Regions from separate parts of the Sphingomonas sp. BGYR3 genome, predicted to be linked through region 1. Evidence: predicted binding sites of a transcription regulator. Region 1 holds the regulator's gene; each other region holds the start of a gene.
What was found. Region 1 encodes LexA, which represses DNA repair genes until DNA is damaged. Its sites were predicted from a motif close to GTTCCNCNCTTGTTCT; they were not measured.
Positions count from the first base shown of each region.

Region 2: the regulator LexA is predicted to act here: its motif matches at 5,484-5,499, upstream of uvrA (excinuclease ABC subunit UvrA).
Region 3: the regulator LexA is predicted to act here: its motif matches at 4,695-4,710, upstream of recA (recombinase RecA).

Region 1 covers NZ_JANZNT010000001.1:974,501-982,398, forward strand. Annotated here, with positions in the region: gene trpC (indole-3-glycerol phosphate synthase TrpC) at 1-764, shown strand, start outside; gene moaC (cyclic pyranopterin monophosphate synthase MoaC) at 761-1,231, shown strand; gene NYR55_RS04440 (hypothetical protein) at 1,305-2,123, opposite strand; gene NYR55_RS04445 (molybdopterin molybdotransferase MoeA) at 2,265-3,455, shown strand; gene lexA (transcriptional repressor LexA) at 3,513-4,202, shown strand; gene NYR55_RS04455 (ComEC/Rec2 family competence protein) at 4,196-6,346, opposite strand; gene gltX (glutamate--tRNA ligase) at 6,419-7,858, shown strand; gene NYR55_RS04465 (citrate synthase) at 7,878-7,898, shown strand, end outside.
Region 2 covers NZ_JANZNT010000001.1:1,394,699-1,402,596, reverse strand. Annotated here, with positions in the region: gene NYR55_RS06475 (PA2169 family four-helix-bundle protein) at 12-467, opposite strand; gene NYR55_RS06470 (hypothetical protein) at 547-756, opposite strand; gene NYR55_RS06465 (hypothetical protein) at 821-1,480, opposite strand; gene NYR55_RS06460 (DUF4747 family protein) at 1,487-2,350, opposite strand; gene uvrA (excinuclease ABC subunit UvrA) at 2,582-5,476, opposite strand; gene NYR55_RS06450 (hypothetical protein) at 5,634-6,092, shown strand; gene NYR55_RS06445 (dienelactone hydrolase family protein) at 6,300-7,175, shown strand; gene NYR55_RS06440 (ABC transporter transmembrane domain-containing protein) at 7,388-7,898, shown strand, end outside.
Region 3 covers NZ_JANZNT010000001.1:689,501-697,398, reverse strand. Annotated here, with positions in the region: gene NYR55_RS03225 (M13 family metallopeptidase) at 1-1,702, shown strand, start outside; gene NYR55_RS03220 (ATP-binding protein) at 1,801-4,248, shown strand; gene NYR55_RS03215 (response regulator) at 4,288-4,647, shown strand; gene recA (recombinase RecA) at 4,787-5,866, shown strand; gene NYR55_RS03205 (glutathione S-transferase) at 6,045-6,671, shown strand; gene NYR55_RS03200 (hypothetical protein) at 6,685-7,524, shown strand; gene NYR55_RS03195 (dicarboxylate/amino acid:cation symporter) at 7,638-7,898, shown strand, end outside.

The sequences.
Region 1 (7,898 bases):
TCCTTGAGGCAAAGGCAGACGAGGTTGCGGCGCGCAAGGCGCAGACGGGCGATGCCGACCTTGCCGCGCGCATTGCCGCCGCCGGGCCGCCGCGCGGGTTTCGCGCCGCGCTGGATAGCCGCGCGGCCACCGGATACGCTCTGATCGCAGAGATCAAGAAGGCCAGCCCGTCCAAGGGGCTGATCCGCGCGGATTTCGATCCGCCCGCCCATGCCCGCGCCTATGCCGCCGGCGGCGCAACCTGCCTGTCGGTGCTGACCGACGAACGGTGGTTTCAGGGGCATGACGCGTATCTGGTCGCCGCGCGTGCCGCCTGTCCCCTGCCCGCGATCCGCAAGGATTTCATGATCGACCCCTGGCAATGCGCCGAATCCCGCGCGCTGGGGGCGGACGCCATTCTGATCATCGTCGCCGCACTGGAAGATGCGCAAATGGCAGAGATCGAGGCAGCGGCCATGGAACTGGGCATGGACGTGCTGGTCGAGGTGCACGATGCCGACGAAATGGCCCGCGCGGCGCGGCTCCGTTCGCGGCTGATCGGGGTAAACAACCGCAATCTCAAGACGTTCGAGGTCAATTTTCAGAACACGTTCGATCTTGTCGCCCTGGCCCCGCCGGGCTGCACCTTTGTCGCGGAAAGCGGCATTGGCGGCCGGGCGGACTGCGATGCGCTGGCCGCGCATGACATCCGCTGCTTTCTGGTCGGCGAAAGCCTGATGCGCCAGCCGGATGTCGAGGCAGCGACGCGGGCGCTGGTCGGATGAGCCGCCTGACCCACCTGGATGCCGCAGGGGCCGCGCATATGGTGGATGTCGGCGGAAAGGCGGAAACGGCGCGTCAGGCGGTGGCAACCGGCCGCATCGCCATGTCTGCCGCGGCCGCAACCGCGATCCGCGACGGGACGGCGGCCAAGGGCGACGTGATCGCCACCGCGCGCATCGCCGGCATCATGGCGGCCAAGCGTACGCACGAGCTGATCCCGCTGTGCCACCCCCTGCCCCTGACCCGCATCGCGCTGGATGTGGTTCCGGACGACAGCGGCGTGACGGTGACGGCGACCGTCGGTCTGACCGGCCGGACGGGCGTGGAGATGGAGGCGATGACGGCGGTGTCGGTGGCGCTGCTCACCCTCTATGACATGGTAAAGTCGCTGGATAAGGGCATGGCTATTCAGGATATTCGCCTGCTGTCCAAGACCGGCGGCAAATCCGGGGATTGGCGCGCGGGCTGATTGGCAACGGGTCGGCTGCACCCTCCCCAACCCCGGCGCATCCTGAGCGCGTGGACGGATGCCGCGCGCCGCCTTACTCCCAGCTCCGGCGCTGCTTCACGCCATAGGTGATGCGGATGCGCACCCATTCGCCATATTTCGACTTGCCGCCCACGCGCGGCGGGCGGACGCGGAATTGCCAGGCGGCGGCCAGCACCGCCCGGCCCATGCGCGATCCGGGGCTTTCGCCGACCATCTCGCAATCCTCCACCCGATAATCGGGTACGGTGCGGCACATGATCATGCCCCATCCCGGTCCGGCGGCGCTGGACAGATAACCCGCCAGTTCGGAATCATACGGTTCGCGGTACCAGGCGGCGGCATAGAGCGGCTCGCCATTGGGGCCGCTGCCGTCGACGCGCGGGGTATCGCCGGGAAATCCGGTATCCGGCGGCCCCATGGTCGCGCGCGGCGCGGGCGGGCCTGCGCGGCCGGGGGGCGGGGCGCGCCCGATATCGGCCTGTGCCATCTGATCGCGCGACAATTCGATCCACGGGGCCTTGGGCGCAAAATTCTTGACGACCGGGGCTGGCTGGACGGACGGCGTGACGGGGCTGGGCGGCGGGCGGTCGTCGGGTTCGCGGGGCTGTTCGGTCGATGGCGGTGGCGGCGCGACCGCGGGGCGGGGCGCGCTGGCGGCGGCGGGGGGCTTTTCCGACACTTCAGCGGCGTCAAAGGTGCTGAGCGCCATGTCCACCGGTTCGCGCCGGACCAGCCGGGGCGCCAGCGTCATCAGCACCAGCACGATCAGCCCTTCGACCAGCAGCGCAAGCAGAAACGGGCCTCCCCGCCCGCGCAACCGTTCCCCGATCCGGGTTCGCCACGTCGGGCGTTCGATGGACTGTGAAACCACGCGAGAAACTTCCGGGGGGCGGCAGGGCTGACTGTCGGGTTAGGGTGCAGATGCGGCCAAGACAAGGCAGCGTGGCAGGCATGGTGCAGTTTCCCCGCTCGCCCTCTTTCCCCGCGCCGATGCCCGTGCCACATCCGGCCGATGGCACCTCCGCTCCTCCCGCTGGCCGATGCACAGGCCCGGCTGATCGGCATGGCCGTGCCGGTGGCGGCAGAGGCGCTGCCCATCGCCGGTTGCGCCGGACGCTGGGCCGCCGAACCGGTAACCGCGCTGCGCACGCAACCGGCCAGCGATCTGTCGGTGATGGACGGTTATGCCATCGCCCACGCCGCCCTGCCCGGGCCCTGGACGGTCATCGGGGAAAGCGCCGCCGGGCGGCCCCATGCCGGGCCGGTCGGGCCGGGACAGGCGGTGCGCATCTTTACCGGCGCAGTCATGCCGGCGGGCGCGGACTGTGTGCTGGTGCAGGAAGAGGCCGCGCGCGACGGCGACCGGCTGATCCTGACCGGAGCTGGCCCGGCCGCGCCCGGCCGCAACGTCCGGCATCGCGGGCTTGATTTCGCGGCCGGAACCGACCTGATCCGGGCGGGGGAGCGGATGACGCCGGCGCGGCTCGCCATGGCTGCGATGGCGGGGCATGGCACGCTGACGGTCCGCCGCCCGGTGCGGGTTGCCGTCGCGGCGACCGGCGATGAACTGTGCCCGCCCGGCACGCCGGTTGGCGATGGACAGATACCGGAAACGAACCGGCTGATGCTGGCTGCGATGCTGGCCGATCTGCCGGTCGAGCTGATCGACCTTGGCATCCTACCGGACGATCTGGACGCGCTTACCCGCGCTTTTGCCGACGTCGATACCGACCTGCTCGTCACCAGCGGCGGGGCGTCGGTGGGCGACCATGATCTGGTGCGACCCGCGCTGGCGGCGGCGGGATGGTCCATTGATTTCTGGCGGGTGGCACTGCGCCCCGGCAAGCCGGTGATGGCCGGGCGGCGCGGCGATGCGCTGGTCCTCGGCCTGCCCGGCAATCCGGTTTCGGTGTTCGCCACGACGATGTTATTCGTCCGACCCGCCATCGCCGCACTGGGCGGATCGGTCGACCCCCTGCCCCGGCTGACCCCCGCGATCCTGGCCGAACCCCTGCCCGCCAATGGCGAGCGCACGGATTTCCTGCGCGCGGCGATCCTGCCCGACGGGCGGGTCAGCGCGGCGGCGGTGCAGGACAGTTCGATGCTGTTGACGCTCGCGCGCGCCTCCTGCCTGATCCACCGACCCGCTCATGCCCCGGCGGCGGCTGTGGGCGATCCTGTGGATATCCTTGTGATCGCTTGACGCCATACGGAACAAAGCATATACGTTCCCAGTCTGTTCCGAAACGGAGGATTGGGGATGCTCACCAAAAAGCAGCATGAGTTGCTGTGCTTCATTGCCGAACGCCTGGGCGAAGACGGCATTTCCCCCTCGTTCGAGGAGATGAAGGAGGCGCTCGACCTCAAATCGAAATCTGGGGTGCACCGGCTGATCGAGGCGCTGGTGGAGCGCGGGTTCATTCGCCGCCTGCCCAATCGCGCCCGCGCGCTCGAAGTGCTGAAGATGCCGGAACGGGTCGATGCAAAGCGGGGCAAGGCTGCAAAACGCGGTGACGTGGCACCACTTTCGCCACCTTCCGCGACGCAGCGGATGCCGGAACCAGCCAACGACGTCATCGAAATCCCGCTCCATGGCCGCATTGCCGCCGGTGTGCCGATCGAGGCGATGGAGGGATCGCAGATGCTGCCGGTGCCCGCCGCGCTGCTCGGATCGGGCGAACATTATGCGCTGGAAGTGTCCGGGGATTCGATGGTCGAGGCGGGCATCCTCGACGGCGATTATGCCCTGATCCGCAAAACGGAATCGGCCCGCGATGGCGAAATCGTGGTCGCGCTGATCGACGGGCATGACGCAACGCTCAAATATTTCCGGCGCGAAGGCGCAATGGTCCGGCTGGACCCCGCCAATCGCAGCTATGATCCGCAACGCTACCGCCCTGATCAGGTGCAGGTGCAGGGCCGACTGTCGGGGCTGCTCCGCCGTTACTGACCAACTGGCATGGGCGGTGGTGCCACGGGGCGGACCGGCCGTGGCGGCATCACCGTCGGCGGGTTCAACCATGGGTGCGCCCCCGGCCCGCGCACGGTGCGAACCGTTCCGCTGGCCAGGGTGATGGCCACGCCGCCGGTCTCTGCCAGCGTCGCCCGGTCCAGGCGCAGCCAGCGCGGGACGCATCCGGCCGGCAACCGGCGGTCGGCAATGACGATATCGGCAACGGCACACGCATCGCGCATCGCGGTCCATTCGACGAAATGGGCACTGCGGGTGGCAAAGACCCGCCAGGTGCGGCCATCGGCATCCCGGACATCGGCCAGGCACAGGTCCGCGCTGCACCGCGCATCGGGCAGGGTGTCCAGCGACTGCGCCTCGCCATCCACCCCCGCAGCCTCGCCCAGCATCGACCGGGTATAGTCCCCCGCCCGGTCGCGCAGCAGCGCCAGCCCCTCCCCGGCCCGGATGGCGACATGGCGGCCATCGCCGGTGACCAGCAGGTCGGGCGGCGGCACGGACAGCGCGCCCAGCGCACCGATAACAATGGGCACCGCGCCCCATCGCCGCCATCGCGTCCGCCACAGGGCGATCCACAGCCCCCCGCCCAGCATCGCGGCAAACGCCCATCCCGGCATCGCGGGCAGCATCCGGACCGATCCGGGTGCGTCCGCCGTCCAATGGGCAATCGCCAGGATCAGGTCGATGGCCTGCCCCGTCACCCACCATAGCGGCGCGCCCAGCCCCACCGCATCCAGCAGCAGCGCCGCCGCCTCGGCCGGCATGATGATAAACGTGGTCAGCGGGATGGCGACAAGATTGGCAATCGCGCCGTACACGCCGGACTTGTGGAAATGGAACAGCGCAATCGGCGTCAACACCGCCTCCACCACCAACCCCGTCAGCAGCAGCGAGGCAAGCGCCCGGCCCAGCCGGGCAAGCCGCCCCTCGTCCCGCCGTTCGAACCAGCCCTGCACCACCGGATGGCTGTGCAGCGCGATGATCGCGGTAACGGCGGCAAAGCTGAGCTGGAAACTGGGGCCGGCCAGGCTTTCCGGCCACAGCAGCAGGACGACGAACGCACCCGTGGCGACCAGCCGCAGCGTAATCGCCTCCCGCCCCAGCAGCATCGCGGCAAGGATCAGCAGCCCGGCGATGCACGACCGAACCGTCGGCACCTCTGCGCCTGCCAGCCAGGTATAGCCAAGCGCAGCCGCCGCCCCGAACCCCGCAGCGATCAACGGCACCCGGACCCGCAGGGCGAGTGCCGGAAACAAGGCCAGGATCCGCATGGCGGCCAGGATCGCGGCTCCTACCACCGCCGTGACGTGCAGGCCGCTGATCGACAGCAAATGGGCAAGGCCAGACCGGCGCATCGCCTCTGCATCCGCGTCATCGATGCCGCCGCGATCCCCGGTGGCCAGCGTCGCCGCGATCGCCCCGGCCCCGCCGCCGATCCGCGACTGGATATGCGCCGACAGCTGGTTGCGGACCCCCGCACCGCTGCCCTGGGCCGCATGAATGACCTCAACCAGGCCAAGGGCGCGCCCGGTCGCGCCGATGCCATCGAACCATGCGGCGCGGGCATAGTCATAGGCACCGGGCAGGGCCGGCGATGCAGGTGGCATCAACCGGGCGCGCAGCCGGATTTCGGCGCCGGTGCCAGCACCGGGCGGCACATCGACGGCCCGAACATTCACCCGCACCAGTGTCGGCAGACCGACCGCATCGACAGGGGCCAGGCGCAGCCGGACGAGATCGCGCGCCGGCAAGGGCTCCACCCGCTCGATTCGGGCGACAAAGCTGGTGGTTACGGGTCGTTCCAGCACCGGATGCGCGACCCGCTCCGCCCGCACCCAGGCAAAGGCGATGCCGATGGCGACAAGCAGGCCCAGGCCAAACAGCGCGGCCCCTGCCCGGCGGCCGATGCCGATACCCATCCCGATCAGCGCGACCGCCCCACCCCCCGCCGCCGCGGCCAGCCACGCAGCAGGCCCCGGCAAAAGGAACCAGGCAGCGATGCCCAGCCCCAGGGCGACGGGAATCCACAGGGGCAACTGGCCCCGCTCCGCCTCCAGCCGGCGTTCCAGCCAATCGAATGCAGCACCGATCGCGGCCCGGATTTGTCGTGGCCGGATCGCCATGCTAGGGGCGGCAAAGGCTGATCTGGCCATCGAAAACACAGTGTCTGGGAGCAAGCGCGGTTGAGCGCAACCATGGAATCCGGCAGCAAATCCGGCGGCGCGGGCACACGCCCCGTCGTCACCCGTTTCGCCCCGTCGCCGACGGGGTTCCTGCATATCGGCGGCGCTCGCACGGCGCTGTTCAACTGGCTGTATGCCCGGCATTACGGCGGGCAATTCCTGCTGCGGATCGAGGATACCGACCGGGCTCGATCGACTCAGCCGGCGATTGACGCGATCCTTGACGGGATGCGCTGGCTGGGCCTGGACTGGGACGGCGACGCCGTGTTCCAGTTCGCCCGGGCCGATCGCCATGCCGCCGTGGCGCATGAACTGCTGGAACGCGGTCATGCCTATCGCTGCTGGCTGACCCAGGACGAGCTGGCCGAAATGCGTGTCCGCGCTCAGGCGGAAAAGCGGCCGTTTCGCGTCGATAGCCCCTGGCGTGACGCCGATCCGGCGACTGGCCCCACTGACCGCGCGCCGGTCATCCGGCTGAAAGCCCCGCGCGAGGGCGCCGTGACGATCGAGGATCAGGTACAGGGCCCGGTGACAGTGCAGAATGCCGAGATCGATGATTTTGTGCTGCTGCGGTCCGACGGTACGCCCACCTATATGCTTGCGGTGGTGGTCGACGATCACGACATGGGCGTCACTCATGTCATTCGCGGCGACGATCATTTGAACAACGCATTCCGTCAGCTCGCGCTGGTTCGCGCCATGGACTGGCCGGAACCGGTCTATGCCCATGTCCCGCTGATCCACGGGTCGGACGGGGCAAAGCTGTCCAAGCGGCACGGCGCGCTGGGCGTAGAGGCCTATCGCGACGAGCTGGGCGTGCTGCCGGAGGCGCTGTCCAACTATCTGCTGCGGCTCGGCTGGGGGCATGGCGATGAAGAGATCATCAGCCGGGAACGGGCGACAGAGGTGTTCGACCTGGCGGGCGTCGGCCGCTCACCATCGCGGTTCGACCTGAAGAAGCTGGAGAACCTGAACGGTCATTATCTGCGCGAGGCGGACGATGCGCGGCTGACCGATCTGGTCGCGGCGCGCATCGCCATGCCCCTGAACGATACGCAGCGCGACTTGTTGCTGCGCACCATGCCGTTCCTGAAACCGCGGGCCGCCAATCTCAACGATCTGGCCGATGGGGCGCAGTTTCTATTTCGCACTCGCCCGCTAGCGATTGACGCGGATGCAAAACCCCTGCTTGAGGGCGAATCACGATCGATCTTGGCCCGGGTGCATGATGCGCTGGCTGCCGAAGCGGACTGGTCGGCCGAACCCCTGGACCAGGCGGTGCGCCGCGTGGCGGAAGACATGGGGGTCAAGCTGGGCGCGGTGGCACAGCCATTGCGCGCGGCATTGACCGGCCGGCGGACCTCGCCGGGCATCTTCGACGTTCTGGCGGTGCTGGGACGCGAGGAAAGCCTGGGCCGGATCGCCGATCAGGCTGCGCAAGCGGCCAAATGAACAACGGAAAGGAAATGCGATGACGGATACCGCAAAGCTG
Region 2 (7,898 bases), 420 kb from region 1:
GCGGGAGCGGGTTACTTGCCCTGAAGCGCGTGCTTCAGGTCGCGCATTTCGTCATGGCCGGCGCGGACCGAGGTCCATGCCTGACCGATGGCGGAGCGGGTTTCGGGCGTCAGGTCGTTGTCCTTCAGTGCGTCCTCGAACTTCGCCTTGATATGATCCTCGCCGCGTTCGACCTCGTTCACGATGGCGGCATCGTTCTGGCCGGTGACGGCGGATTTCAGGTTGAGGAACATGCGGTGCGCGCCGGCAAGGGCGGTGCCGTCATCCTCCGGATCGCCGCCCAGCCGGGCGACTTCGGCCTGAAGCGCGCTCGCGGCCTGACGCCGTTCGGATGCGCGGCTGTTGAACATCTGAACATAGCGGCTGTTTTCCGCATCCTTCGCGGCTTCGGTATAGCCGTCGACGCTGTCGATCGTGGTGGTGATCAGCGAATTGAGGGTGCGGATATCGTGGCTGGTATCGGCCATGGGGGTTCTCCTGCTTCCGGGTGAGGATACAGGGGCAACGCATGAGGGGCGGGAATGGGGGCGTGGGTTCGGGTGAATTTTACCAGCGAAAGCCCTTGGCAGCGGCAAGCCGGTCGATCTCTGCCAGCAGCGCCTTCTTGCTCTCCGTCCGGCGGGTGCCGCTGTTGCGCGGAACGGTCAACGGCTCGCCCGTCTCCGCCTCGATCGCGGCGCGACGTTCGACAAGCGCACGGCCATAGGCCGCCATGTCGAGCCGTCGGCCTGGCCAGTCGTCTTGATCGTCCGCCATTAGCAATAAACCTCCCGCCGGTGCGCCAGCTCGATCGTAAAGGTGGAGATTAGCCTCAAAATGTCTATCTATATAATCTTAATATTTTTGCTAATCCTTTAACTAGAGCAAACCGCCACGTCCTGGTAACTTTGGAATCCTCTTCTTCCTTTAAATCATTGCTGTTCGCAGCAACTGACTTAGCAGGCATTGTCGTAAGGCGCCCTAGCCGAAACATCGCAAGGCCAACAGAAAGCAAAAGAAAAACACCATATATTGTCAAGAAGCAGCCGACAAAATTGCCACCATAATAAGTAAAGAAAAGAGCTACCTGAAGGGCGTCTGCGAAGCCTGGCTTTCCGCCAAACGTGCGCCAATAGAAATCGCCATCCGTAGAAAGCGAAAATAACAAAGCCAAAGACTGAAACAGAACTACATGAAAAAATGTTGCATTTACCATCCTAATTAATGGCATTCCAGACTTTTTATCAATTGCCGTAGAAAGGGCTCGATGTAATGCGCTTCCCATCAATGTAAAAGTGATTGTATAGGCAGCCAAGCTAAAGCCAAGTATGGTAGGTAGGGAGTCTTTAGAGATTTCTCTCCAATCAAAAGAAATAATGTTAAATGAATATAAAATAGAAAATAGAACACTTGAATGAAAAAAAGGCGATGAAATCCATTCGACAAAACCACCGTTCTCTCGCCAGTATGTTTGAATAGTCTTCAGCAGTGATGAATACAACTTCTTCTATCCCCGTCGAAAACGGCGCGCTAGCAACTCAAACATCTGAGGTTGACTCATAACTTCTTCGTCATACTTATCTTGAACGACTTTCGGATAACTATCAGTTGTCACAACCTCATGACCATTTTTCCCATATCCCTTGGCGATGGTGCGGCCGTTACGAATGCTGGCTCCAACTAATCGGCTAAGATCTTGATCTCGGACGATACCTAATCCTTGTTCCGCCTTATAGGAAATCGTCATGCTTCTGGCATTTTTATCATCAAGATGTTCTTCTGCTTGTTCCTCAAAACCTTCACCCCAAATATCTGCATTAGGCTTTTCAATGTAAATCTCTATATCAGTAATTCTAGGGATTGAAAAAATCCGATCTATACTACCCTTGGACTGAACTATAGTCGCTTTGACATCACCAAAATCCTGAACTATTCTCTTATCGTTTAATAGTCCCTTTATAAATGAAAGAGCGGCATTATGTGTAAGCCTATTGCCGTTAGCGTAGTGCTCAAAGATTAATTCATGGTTTTTTACGTCAAATTGAAACAAATGAGGTCTTGAGTTTGGACGAAGGTTTTCAGGAATGTTGATCTTTTGCAGCTCATTATCTGACGCTTCTTCAAGTGTATCAGTATTGAGCCACTTACCATCAACATCAAATTCTAAGAATGTTGTGATAACGCCATTTATGTAGTCAGCGTCATTCCTGATTCTCTGCAGTGACGTCATTAAACCAGAGCGATCACCTCTAATATTCACTACTTGTTTAATCTCAAAAAGGCGTTGGAAAAGATCGCGATAACGTTGGTCACTGTGGGGGTGGAGCCGGATGTTGATGGCGCCAACCTCGAGTTTTAACTTTCTTGCCATTAGACCCTCCCTGCTTCAGCAGGGTGCAAGGAAGCGGCTAGGAGTCAAGGCATTTTGTTTTTCGCAAACTGTGCAGCTTTATAATATCATGTCAGTTCTGCTCATTTTTAAACGACGGCGCCAGATACCGACCCGTAAAGCTCCCCGCCACCTTCACCACCGCCTCCGGCCCCTCGTCTACGTTCTCGGTTGCTCTCAAACTCTGCTCCCGACAGGCTGGTCCCCGCGTCGCTACCCCAACAACCCCTTCAAATACCGCCCGGTAAAGCTCGCCTCCACCTTCACCACCGCCTCCGGCGTGCCCGTCGCGACAATCTCCCCGCCCTTCACGCCGCCTTCCGGGCCGAGGTCGATGATCCAGTCCGCGGTCTTGATGACGTCGAGATTGTGTTCGATCACGACGACGCTGTTGCCCTGTTCGACCAGGGCGTGGAGCACCTCCAGCAGTTTTCGCACATCTTCGAAATGCAGGCCGGTGGTCGGTTCGTCGAGGATGTAGAGCGTCTGTCCGGTGGAGCGGCGGGCGAGTTCCTTTGACAGTTTCACGCGCTGTGCCTCGCCGCCGGACAGGGTTGTGGCCTGTTGCCCGACCTTGATATAGCCAAGGCCCACTTCGGCCAGCATGGCCATGCGTTCGCGGATCGGGGGCACGGCCTTGAAGAATTCCACCGCGTCCTCGACCGTCATGTCGAGCACGTCGGCGATGGACTTGCCCTTGAACTTTACCTCCAGCGTTTCGCGGTTGTACCGCTGGCCATGGCAGACGTCGCAGGTGACATAGACGTCGGGCAGGAAGTGCATCTCGATCTTGAGCACGCCGTCGCCCTGGCACGCCTCGCACCGGCCGCCCTTGACGTTGAAGCTGAACCGGCCGGGTTTGTAGCCGCGCGCCTGGCTTTCGGGCAGGCCGGCGAACCAGTCGCGGATATGGGTGAAGGCGCCGGTATAGGTGGCGGGGTTGGAGCGCGGCGTGCGGCCGATGGGCGACTGGTCGATGTCGATGACCTTGTCGAGATGCTCCAGCCCTGTGATCCTGTCGTGCCGGCCCATGGGCACGCGCGCGCCGTTCAGCGTGCGGGCGGCGGCGGCATAAAGGGTGTCGAGCGTGAAGCTGGACTTGCCGGAGCCGGAAACGCCGGTGATGCAGGTGAAGGTGCCGAGCGGCACGCTGGCCGTCACGCCCTTCAGGTTATTGGCGACGGCATTGTGGACGGTGAGTTTCTTGCCGTTGCCCTTGCGCCGCTTTTTCGGGACGTCGATGCCGCGCGTGCCGTTGAGATAGTCGGCAGTGACGCTGCCCGGCGTGGCGAGCAGTTCGGGCAGGGTGCCGTGCGCGACGATGGTGCCGCCATGGACGCCCGCGCCCGGCCCCATGTCGATGACATAATCGGCGGTGCGGATCGCATCCTCGTCATGTTCCACCACCAGCACGGTGTTGCCGAGATCGCGCAGGCGGCGCAGCGTGGCGAGCAGCATGTCGTTATCCCGCTGATGCAGGCCGATGCTGGGTTCGTCGAGGACATAGAGCACGCCGGACAGGCCGGAGCCGATCTGGCTGGCCAGGCGGATCCGCTGGGACTCGCCGCCGGACAGGGTGCCGCTGGTGCGATCGAGGTTGAGGTAATCCAGCCCGACATTGTTGAGGAAGCCGAGGCGTTCCAGGATTTCCTTGAGGATGGGGGCCGCGATCTGCCGCTGCTGATCGGTGAGGGCGTCGGGCAGCGACTGGAACCAGGCGAGCGCGTCGACCACCGACAGGCGAGTGGCGTGGGAAATCGGCTGCTGCGCGATCTTGACCGCCAGCGCCTCTGGCTTGAGGCGGGCGCCGTGGCACGTCTCGCACGGCTGAGCCGCCTGATATTTCGACAGCTCCTCGCGCATCCAGGCGCTTTCGGTTTGGAGGAGGCGGCGGTTGAGGTTGCCGATGACGCCCTCGAACGGCTTTTTCACGTCATAGGACTTGCGGCCGTCGATGAAGGTGAGCGTGACCGGCTTGCCCTCGGTGCCGTGGAGGATGATGAGCTGAACCTCTCCGGGCAGGTCCTGCCACGGGGTGTCGAGGCTGAACCCGAATTCGCGGGCGAGGCTGGCCAGCACCTGCATGTAATAGGGGCTGGGCGGGTTGGATTTGGCCCAGGGGACGATCGCGCCTTTCTTTAGGGAGAGCGCGCCGTTGGGGACGACGAGGTCGGCGTCGAATTCCTGCCGCTCGCCAAGGCCGTCGCACGCGGGGCAGGCGCCTTGCGGTGCGTTGAAGCTGAACAGGCGGGGTTCGATTTCCGCGATGGTGAAGCCGGAGACGGGGCAGGCGAATTTTTCGCTGAACACGATGCGGTTGGGCGGAATCCCTGCGCCCTTCATCGCGCCTGCGTCCGCGGCCTCATCCTCCCGGCCCGGCACGACGCCGTCGACCAGATCGACATAGGCCAGCCCCTCGGCCAGTTTCAGCGCGGTCTCGAAGCTTTCGGCCAGCCGCGTGGCGATGTCGTCACGCACGACCAGGCGGTCGACCACCACCTCGATATCGTGCTTGTACTTCTTGTCGAGCGCGGGCGCTTCCTCGATCGGATATTGCTCGCCATCGATGCGGACGCGGGTGAAGCCGGCGCGCTGCCATTCGGCCAGTTCCTTGCGATATTCGCCCTTTCGCCCGCGCACGACGGGGGCGAGGAGGAGGAGGCGCGTCCCCTCTGGCAAGGCCAGCACGCGGTCGACCATCTGGCTGACCGTCTGTGCCGCGATGGGCAGGCCGGTGGCGGGGGAATAAGGGATGCCGACCCGCGCCCAGAGGAGGCGCATATAGTCGTAGATCTCCGTCACCGTGGCAACGGTGGAGCGCGGGTTCCGCGATGTCGTTTTCTGCTCGATGCTGATCGCGGGGGACAGGCCCTCGATATGATCGACATCGGGCTTCTGCATCATCTCAAGGAACTGGCGCGCATAGGCGGACAGCGATTCCACATAGCGCCGCTGCCCCTCCGCATAGATGGTGTCGAAGGCGAGGCTGGACTTGCCGCTGCCCGACAGGCCGGTGATGACCGTGAGCGTGTCGCGCGGAATGTCGATGTCCACGCCCTTGAGATTATGCTCGCGCGCGCCGCGGACGGAAATATGGGAAAGGCTCATTCCGGCAGTTCTATCTTTGTTCTGGAGGGGAATCCAGTAGGCGAGATAGGGGGTGCAGGGGCGGGTTGCGAGGGGCAATGGATGTCTGTGCAGCGATGGGGCGTCATGATACCCACCCGACGTGCGTGTTGGCGTACAAGTGCATAAGGGGACGAGTGTGAAACGCAGGATGAGTGCCGCGGTGCTGGCTGTTTCGTGTCTGGCGAGTGGATCGGTTGCGTCCCAGACGCCCGGTAACGACGAACTGGTCGCCGCTCTGTCGAACTGCATGACGATGAAGACGTCGGGTCAGGATCGGCTGACCACTGCACGCTGGACCATCGTGGCACTCGCCCAGGCACCGCAGCTGCGCGATGCGGTGGTTGTCGATCCTGCCAAGAAGGACGCAGCGGACCGGGAAATGGCTGCCCTGTTTACCCGGCTGTTGACCAAGGACTGTGCTGCTCAATCGCGAAATCTGTTCAAGACAGGCGACAGGGCCGGTTTCGAGGCTGCTGGCCGGGTGCTGGGCGAGATTGCGATGCGGGAGTTGACGACCAATCCCGAGGCGAACGAGTCGATGATGGCTTTCGCCGCCTATATCAACGAAGCTGATTTCAAGGCGGTGGTCGAGTAACGAGCGTCCCGACGTTCGACCGCGTCATTGGCAGGCGCGTCCATCGGTGGGTCCGGTGCCAGTGGGCGCGCGATAAGCGAGCACTGTTCGGCGTGTCCCGGCGCGCATAGTCGCCGCCTACCCCCCGTCCCTTGGCCCATGTTGCCGGGGCGGGGTTTGGGGCGTATTCCGGCGCGGCGGCGGGTCTGGCTTTGGGAGCGAGTGACGATGTGTGATCGGGACATGGCGGCGCAGGGGCCGTTCGACTGGGCGATGAACCGGCGGCAGTTCGCGGCGCTGGGCGCGGGGGCGGCGATTGCGGCCTGTGCCCCGGTGGCGGGCGATGCCGGTTCGGCGCAGGCGGGCGGGTTGAGCGAGGGCATGGTTTCCTTTCCCACCGCCGACGGCACGCTGGATGCGTTTTTCGTCCGCCCGGCATCGGGGCGTCACGCAGCCGTCATCACCTGGCCCGACATTGCCGGCGTGCGCGAGGCGTTTCGCGTGATGGCGCGGCGGCTGGCGGCGCAGGGCCATGCCGTGCTGGTCATCAACCCCTATTACCGCGACGTGCCGAGCGACACGTTCAAGGATTTTGCCGGTTTTGCGGCCGGTGGCGGATTCCAGAAGGTCGGCCCGTGGCGCGGCAAGCTGACCCCGGAGGCAGTGATGCGCGATGCCAATGCGGCGATTGCATGGCTGGACAAGCAGCCATCGGTCGACACGCGGCGCGGCATCGGCAGCCATGGATATTGCATGGGCGGGCCGTTCACCGTGTTTACCGCCGCCGCGCAGCCCGGGCGGGTGAAGGCGGCGGTATCGCTGCACGGCGGTGGGCTTGTCCGCGCCGATGCGCCGATGAGCCCGCACAAGATCCTGGGCAAGACGGACGCCAGCTATCACATCGCCGTTGCGCAGAATGACGATGCCAAGGCACCGGGCGACAAGACGGCGTTCAAGGCCGCCGCCGATGCCGCCGGCCGTCCGGCGACGGTCGAGGTCTATGCCGCCGACCATGGCTGGACCGTGATCGACAGCCCGGCCTATAACCAGGCCGAGGCCGAGCGTGCCTGGTCGGTGATGAGCGGCCTGTTCAAGGCGCTGTAACCGCACCGCGCGCCGACAGGAGCGGGCCGGGGCGGCGGCAAGCGCCGTGCCCCCGGCATCCGTTCGTTACGCGTGCATCGCCGCAATGGCGCGTCACCGGAGAATGTGGTAAAGTTCCATAGGATTTGTCTATCACTATGATAGACAGTCCATGCTTGTATCAATGCCCCAGACTCACGATTACGCAGCTGCACAATTTTTCGGGGACAGGAATGGCGGATCAGGGTCAACGCGTCGGTGTTCGCGCCTTTCTGGGCTGGATCAGTCTGGTGATGGCACCGGACGGCGGGTTCGTGCGGCTGGCACTGGTTTATGGCATCGCGATCTCTCTTCTGTCGCTGGCGACGCCGATTTCGGTGCAGTTGCTGATCAATTCGGTGGCGAACATCGCGCTGCCCGCGCCGCTGTTCACCCTGTCGGCCATGCTGTTCCTGTTGCTGCTGATCGCGGGCGTGCTGATGGCGTTCCGGGTGCATCTGATGGCGTTGTTCGAGCGGCGGCTGTTCGCGCGGATCACGGCGGAAATCACGCTGCGCGCGGTGCACGCCCAGAACCCGTTTTTCGGGGATGAGCGGCGCGGCGACCTGTTCAACCGGTTCTTCGACATGATGACGGTGCAAAAGGCGATGCCCAGCCTGTTGATCGGCGGGTTCACCATCGTGTTGCAGGGGGCCGTGGGCCTGATCGTCACCAGTTTCTATCACCCGTTCTTTCTGGCGTTCA
Region 3 (7,898 bases), 280 kb from region 1:
CTCGTACCTCGATACCGCGGCGATCAACGCGGCCGGCCTTGCGCCCATTCAGCCCTGGCTGGGCCAGATCAAGGCGCTGAAGGACAAGGCGGGCTATCCCGCGCTGGTGGCCGACGCGCAGAAGAACGGCGTCGGCGGTCCCTTCGGCGCCTATGTCAACAACGATGACAAGAACCCCAATGTCTATGCCGTGACGATGGTGCAGAGCGGCCTCGGCATGCCCGACCGCGACTATTACCTGTCGGCCGAACCGCGGCAGGTAAAGGTGCGCGAGGCGTATCTGGCCTATCTGACCAAGATGATGACGCTGGCGGGCGAACCCAATGCGGATGCGCGGGCCAAGGCGCTGCTCGATTTCGAAACGGCCATCGCAAAGGTCCACTGGACCCGGACCGAGAGCCGCGACGCGGAAAAAACCTATAACAAGCGCACGCTGGCCCAGCTGTCGCGCGAGGCACCGGGGTTCGATTTCGCCACCTATTTCAAGGGGCTGGGCGCCAATGTCGACAGCGTCATCGTGGCTCAGCCGAGCGCGGTCACCGGCATCGCCAAACTGATCGCCGCAACGCCGGTTTCGGTGCTGAAGGATCAGCTGCTGATCCGCTCGCTCAGCGGCTTTGCCGATGTGCTGCCGGAACAGTTCGACCGCGAACAGTTCGCCTTTTACGGCACCACCCTGTCCGGCACCCCGGAACAGGAACCGCGCTGGAAGCGTGCGGTCAACTTCACCACCGGCGCGCTGTCGGATGACGTCAGCAAGCTCTATGTCGCCAAATATTTCCCGCCGGAAACCAAGGCGGCGATGGACGAGCTGGTCCGCAACGTGACCGAGGCGATGGGCCGCCGCATCGATGCGCTGACCTGGATGGCACCGGAAACCAAGGCAAAGGCACGGGCGAAGCTCGCGTCCTTCACGCCAAAGATCGGCTATCCCGACCGCTGGCAGGATTATTCCGACCTGGAAATCCGCGCAGGCGACGCGCTGGGCAACAATCTGCGCGCCAATCAGTGGGCGCACCGCGACAATTTCAGCAAGCTGGGCCAGCCCATCCGCAAATGGGAATGGGGCATGACGCCGATGACGGTGAATGCCTATGCCAATCCGGTGATGAACGAGATCGTCTTCCCCGCCGCGATCCTTCAGCCGCCCTTCTTCGATCCCAACGCCGATCCGGCGGTGAACTATGGCGGCATCGGCGCGGTGATCGGCCATGAAATCAGCCATCACTTCGACGATCAGGGCCGCAAGTACGATCCCAATGGCGCGCTGACCGACTGGTGGACGGCCGAGGATGTGAAGCGGTTCGATGCGCTGACCGCGCAGCTGGTCAAGCAGTATGACGGCTATGAACCGCTGCCGGGCGTCAAGGTGAATGGCAGCCTGACCCTGGGCGAAAACATCGCCGATCTGGCCGGGCTGACCGTCGCATGGGATGCGTATCAGCATTCGCTGAACGGCAAGGCCGCGCCCGTGCTGGAAGGGTTCGGGCCGGAACAGCGTTTCTACCTTGGCTGGGCGCAGATCTGGCGGCGCAACTATCGCGAGGCGAACCTGCGTCAGCGGCTGCTGACCGATCCGCACTCGCCGTCGGAACAGCGCGGCTGGGTCGTGCGCAACCTTGATCCCTGGTATGCGGGCTTCAACCCGCAGCCGACGAACAAGCTGTATCTGGCGCCGGATCAGCGCGTCCGGATCTGGTAAGAACGGCGTTCCTGCGGCCGGGCGTTCTGATGCCCGGCCGCACTGTTTTGCGTGGCGCTTGACCGGGGCCCGGGGGGATCGGACAACCGGGGGATATCATGGCCAGTTCTCCCGTTCGCTCTGCCGATTCACTGCCCGCGCCGGCCGGTCCCGTACCGGCCGTGCTTGCTGCCGTCGCCGTTCTGGTGGCGGCGGGCCTCATCCTCTGGTTCGTGCGCGATCCGCGCTTTGCCGCCGGCTTTGCTGCGGTCGCCCTTGTTGCAGTTGCCTGTGCCGCCCTGATTGCCCGGCGCAGCGCCGCGCCGGTTTCGGATGCCGATGCGGTCGAACCGGACTGGGCGATGGCCCGTGCGCTGGCCGATGCGCTGGACGATCCGGCGGCCGTCACCGATCGCGCGGGCCGGCTGGTGTTCGTCAACGCCGCCTATGCCGAACGCTTTCCGGCATTGCCCGCACCCCCGCTGATGCCGATGAACGATCAGGACATTGCGAGCCTGACCATGGCGGCGCGCACGGCATGGACGGGCGGGTCGGGACAGGCCGATGACCTGATCCTCGACGGCCTGCCGGTCACGGCGCGGATCACGCGTGGCGGGGCACAGGGGCTGATCTGGCGCTTTACCCTGTCGGATGAGGCGACCCGGCTGTCGGCGCTGCCCGACCTTTTGTCCGGCGTGCTGGGCGACCGGCTGGGGCGGGCGGGGGTGATGGCCGTTCTGGTTCAGGGCGACGGGCGCATGGTCGCCGCATCCCGCGCGTTCCGCCAGCGCGCGCTGGGCGATGCGGCCGCGCCGGTTGCCGGGCGCGACATGACCCCCCTGATCGCGCCGGTCGATGACGATGTCAGCCGTTTTCGCCTGTCGCGAGAGGGGGAGGGGGGCGGTCTGCTGCGCTTCTTTCAGGTGCCGCTGGACGATGCCGATCATCCCGATGACGAAACCCCCATCCTGCTGGCGATGGTGGACGAGGAGGATCGCCCCGGCCCCGATTTCACCCATGCCGATGCCGGATCATGGCTGGAATCGATGATCGAACTGTTGCCGGGCGGCGTCGCGCTGCTCGACGAACAGGGGCGGCTGGCCTGCGTCAATCACGGCTTCTATCGCGCCACGCGCACGACCGCCGCCACGCGGCCAACCTGGCCCGGCGATCTGGTGGTGCGGGAGGACAAGGCCGCGCTTGCCGATGCCATCCACCGCGTTGCCCGGCCGGGGTCGCGGGCGACCGACCTGCCCGTGCGGATGCGCGATCGCCCCGATGAACCCGTATCGCTGCGCATTACCAGCCTGGGCACGATCGCGCGCGGCCGGGTGATGCTCGCGTTCAAGGATACGGGCGAGGAACAGGAACTGAAGCGTCAGGTGGCGCAGGCGATCAAGATGCAGGCGGTGGGTCAGCTCGCCGGCGGCGTCGCGCACGATTTCAACAATATCCTGACCGCAATCCTCGGGCATTGCGACCTCATGCTGATGCGCCACGATCCCGGTGACGGCGATCATGACGATATTCAGCAGATCCGGTCCAACGCCAATCGCGCCGCCAGCCTGACGCGTCAGCTGCTCGCCTTTTCGCGGCAACAGACGCTGCGGCCGCAGGTGCTTCAGCTGCCGGACGTGATTTCGGAGGTGTCGGCCCTGCTCAAACGGCTGCTGGGCGAAACCGTCGATCTGGTGGTTCAGCACGGGCGCGGCCTTGGCCCCGTGCGCGCCGATCCGGGTCAGCTGGAACAGGTGGTCGTCAATCTGGCGGTCAATGCGCGCGATGCCATGCTGGCCAAGCATCCCAATGGCGGCGGCGTGCTGCGCATCGAAACGCTGTCGGTGACGGCCGCCGATATCCGCAGGCGCGGCGACGGCGTGCTGCCAGAGGGCGATTACACCGCCCTGCGCGTGTCCGACACCGGGTCGGGCATCCCGCCGGAGATTCAGGCAAAGATCTTCGAGCCCTTTTTCACGACGAAGGAAACCGGCAAGGGCACGGGCCTCGGCCTGTCCACCGTCTATGGCATCGTCAAACAGTCGGGCGGCTATATCTTTGCCGATTCGGAACCGGGGCACGGATCGACCTTCACCATCTATCTGCCCGTCCACCGCGCCACGGCACCGACGGCCCGGCCCGTCCGCGGCCCGTCCGCGCCCGCCGCGCGGGCAGAGGGGGCCACTGCGCCGCCCGACCTGTGGGGCACCGGCACCATCCTGCTGGTCGAGGATGAGGACATGGTCCGCGCCGTCGCCGAACGCGCGCTGTCGCGTCAGGGCTATACCGTGCTGACCGCCGAAAATGGCGAGGTTGCGATGCAGATGCTGGGCGATGGCCTGCGCCCGGACCTGCTCATCACCGACGTCGTCATGCCGGTGATGGACGGCCCGACCCTGGTTGGCCATGTCCGGGAAGCGTTCCCCGCCATGCCCATCCTGTTCATGTCCGGATATGCCGAGGAACAGGCGCGCAAGCAGATCACGATCGACAATGTGGCATTTTTGCCAAAACCCTTTTCGGTCCAACAACTTGCACAAGCCGCGCGAGACGTTATGACGGCGCAATGAACGCTGGCGATGCGACGTCCGCGTCGATAGGATTGTTGCATGACCGTTTCGCCTGCCCGTATCCTTGTTGTTGAGGACGAGCCACTGATCGCCATGATGATCGAGGATTTTCTCGACCTGCTCGGCCACAGCATGGCCGGACAGGCGGACAGCGTCGATCAGGCGCTGGCCATGGTCGATGCGCGCGGGTTCGATGCGGCGATTGTCGACGTCAATCTGCGCGGCGGCGAACAGTCCTGGCCCGTGTCCGATGCGCTGGCGGCGGCGAACATCCCCTTTGCGCTGGCGACGGGCAGCGGCGGCGACGATATCCGTGCCGAACATCATGGCCGCCCGATCCTCGCCAAACCCTTTACACTGGATCAGGTCGAACGGACGCTGGCGCAGCTGATCGGCTGATCGCCGCTGGTTCCGGCCAATCCTTTGGCACGGGCGGGTTCATTTTCGTTCCCCACTTGTTCCCATGGAACAAATGCGATACATGACGTTCAATTCGATTGAACGCATGACGCATTTCTTCTAGCGACGGGGACGAACAATGGCCGCGAAACTGAAGGTGATCGACACCGATATGGCGACTTCCACGGATCGGCAAAAGGCGCTCGACGCCGCCCTGGCGCAGATTGACCGCGCGTTCGGCAAGGGCTCGGCGATGAAGCTGGGGCAAAAGGAAACGATGCAGGTGGAGGCGATCTCCACCGGCTCGCTCGGCCTCGATATCGCGCTTGGCGTCGGCGGCCTGCCGCGCGGCCGCGTGATCGAGGTGTATGGCCCGGAAAGCTCGGGCAAGACCACGCTTGCCCTGCATGTGATTGCTGAGGCGCAGAAGGCGGGCGGCACCGCTGCCTTCGTCGATGCCGAACACGCGCTCGATCCCGTCTATGCCAAGAAACTGGGCGTCAACATCGACGAACTGATCGTGTCTCAGCCGGATACCGGCGAACAGGCGCTGGAAATCACCGACACGCTGGTCCGGTCGAACGCGATCGACGTGCTGGTGGTCGATTCGGTCGCCGCGCTGGTGCCGCGTGCGGAAATCGAGGGTGAGATGGGCGACAGCCATGTCGGCCTTCAGGCCCGCCTGATGAGCCAGAGCCTGCGCAAGCTGACCGGTTCGATCAGCCGCTCGCGCTGCATGGTGATCTTCATCAATCAGCTGCGCATGAAAATCGGCGTGATGTACGGCAACCCGGAAACCACGACCGGCGGCAACGCGCTGAAATTCTACGCCTCGGTCCGGCTCGACATCCGCCGCACCGGCCAGATCAAGGACCGCGACGACATCATCGGCAACGCCACGCGGGTCAAGGTGGTGAAGAACAAGGTCGCTCCGCCGTTCAAGCAGGTCGAATTCGACATCATGTATGGCGAGGGCATCTCGAAGATCGGCGAGATCCTGGACCTGGGGGTCAAGGCCGGCCTGGTCGAAAAATCGGGTGCCTGGTTCAGCTATGACAGCGTCCGCATCGGTCAGGGCCGCGAAAACGCCAAGACCTTCCTCAAGGAAAATACCGAACTGTGCGCCAAGCTGGAAGCAGCGATCCGTGCGCGCACGGAAAAGGTGGCCGAGGAGATGATGACCGGCCCCGATGCCGAGGATGATGTCGACGACATGTAATCGCCTGCTGCTGCGGCAGGGATAAGGATCGGCGCGGCCCGGTGGAACGTCCACCGGGCCGCGCTCGTTTTGCGGTTCATCCCGTCCCGCCCCGCCGATTGACACCCGGCGGCGAAACCGGTCCAACATTGCTGCAACGGTCAGTCCGCACTGACCGCCGCTTCACGGAGCCACCGCCATGACCCTTCGCGTCCATCACCTCGAAAACTCCCGGTCGCAGCGCATCCTGTGGATGCTCGAGGAACTTGGCCTGCCCTATGAGGTGATCCGCTATCAGCGGGATAAGGTCACGATGCTCGCCCCGCCGGAGCTGAAGCGGGTTCATCCGCTCGGCAAGTCGCCGGTGATCGAGGATCATGGCCGCGTCGTTGCGGAAACCGGCGCGATCATCGACTATCTGGTCCATCATGCCGATGGCCGCCTTGGCCCGCCGTCGCACCGCGACGATGCCCTGCGCTGGACGTTTTTCATGCACTATGCCGAAGGGTCGCTGATGCCGCCGCTGCTGGTCAAGCTGGTGCTGTCCAAGGTGCCGTTGCTCGGCGGCATCGCGCAGAAAAAGCTTCAGCCGATGATCGACGTCCATCTCGATTATGTCGAGGCGGAACTTGCCAGCCGCCCGTGGTTCGCCGGCCAGTCCTTTACCGCCGCCGACATCATGATGAGCTTCCCGCTGGAGGCCGCCCGGTCCCGCGCCGGGCTGGACGGCCGCTACCCCGCGACCACCGCCTGGCTCGACACCATCCACGCCCGCCCCGCCTATCAGGCCGCGCTCGCCGCCGGCGGCCCCTATGCCTATGCGTGATCGCCGTTGGCACTTGGCCATCGCCGGCCTGGTCCTTGCCGGCCTGACCGGTTCATTCGCCGTGTCCCGATCGGATGCCCAGGTGGCGGCTCCCCCGTCCGATGACGGGCCGGATATCGTCGTCAACGGCGTCGCCGGGATCGTGGTCAACGGTCGCGTGCGGCGCTGCACGCCGCTGCGCGACGATCCGGCCAACGCCGTGGACGTGACCAGCGGATGGGACGGCTCCAGCCTGATGACGGTCGTCCCGGGCAAGTCGGGTGGCTTTGCCTTTGTCCCCAATGCCGAACAGATCACTGGCCCGGATTATTGGCAGCGCACCGGCATCGGGCTTCACCGCTATGTGTTCCGCTCGCCTGCCGACGGCGCGCCGATGTGCATCGGGGCACGCAATGGCGGCGCCAATCATGCGGCCTTTCGCCGGATCGTCGATGCGGCGCCCTATCGCGGCCAGCGGGTCCGCTTCACCTTGTGGGTAGCGGCGCATGCCGTCGATCAGGTCAATTTCTGGGCGGCCGCCGGGACGGCGTGGCAACAACCCGAATCATCCGGCGCCCAGGATCCCGCCGCTCGGCCGGAACAGGCAGAGCGGCCCAGGCGGCTGCTCAACGGCGGCAACACCAATTCGCAGCCCTTCGCCGGGACGCGCGGCTGGACGCCGGTGATGGTTGAGATCGGCCCGATTGCGCCGGACGCCGATCATGTCAGCTATGGCTTCGCGCTGGTTGGCGGCGGCGATGTCTGGGCGTATCGCCCGATGATCGAAGCGGTGCCAGCCACGCCGGGTGTGACGGGGGACACGCTGGTCATCGGACGCGAATGGCGGCCGCCACGACCGGTAACGGCGGATTGATCGTCGCCCGTCTTCGCCGCAACGCAGCGTTTTTTGTGGCGCCCGTCTCGACTTGTGCCCGACCCCCCGGCTAGGCTGGCGGCGCTACGGCAGGATAAGGGGACGCATACGGCATGACGACAGCGACGGTAACGGGCGAGGGGGGGCGCGGCCTGTCGCTGCAATGGCAGATGGGCATCGGCTTTGCCGCGGGCCTGCTGATCGGTCTGGCGGTGCATTACGGCGCGGGCGATGCGGCCTGGGTCAAGACGCTGACCACCTATGTCACCGCGCCGCTGGGCCAGCTGTTCCTGCGCCTGTTGTTCATGCTGGTCATCCCGCTGCTGTTCTCGGCGCTGGTCGTCGGCATCGCGGAAATGGGCGAAATCCGCTCG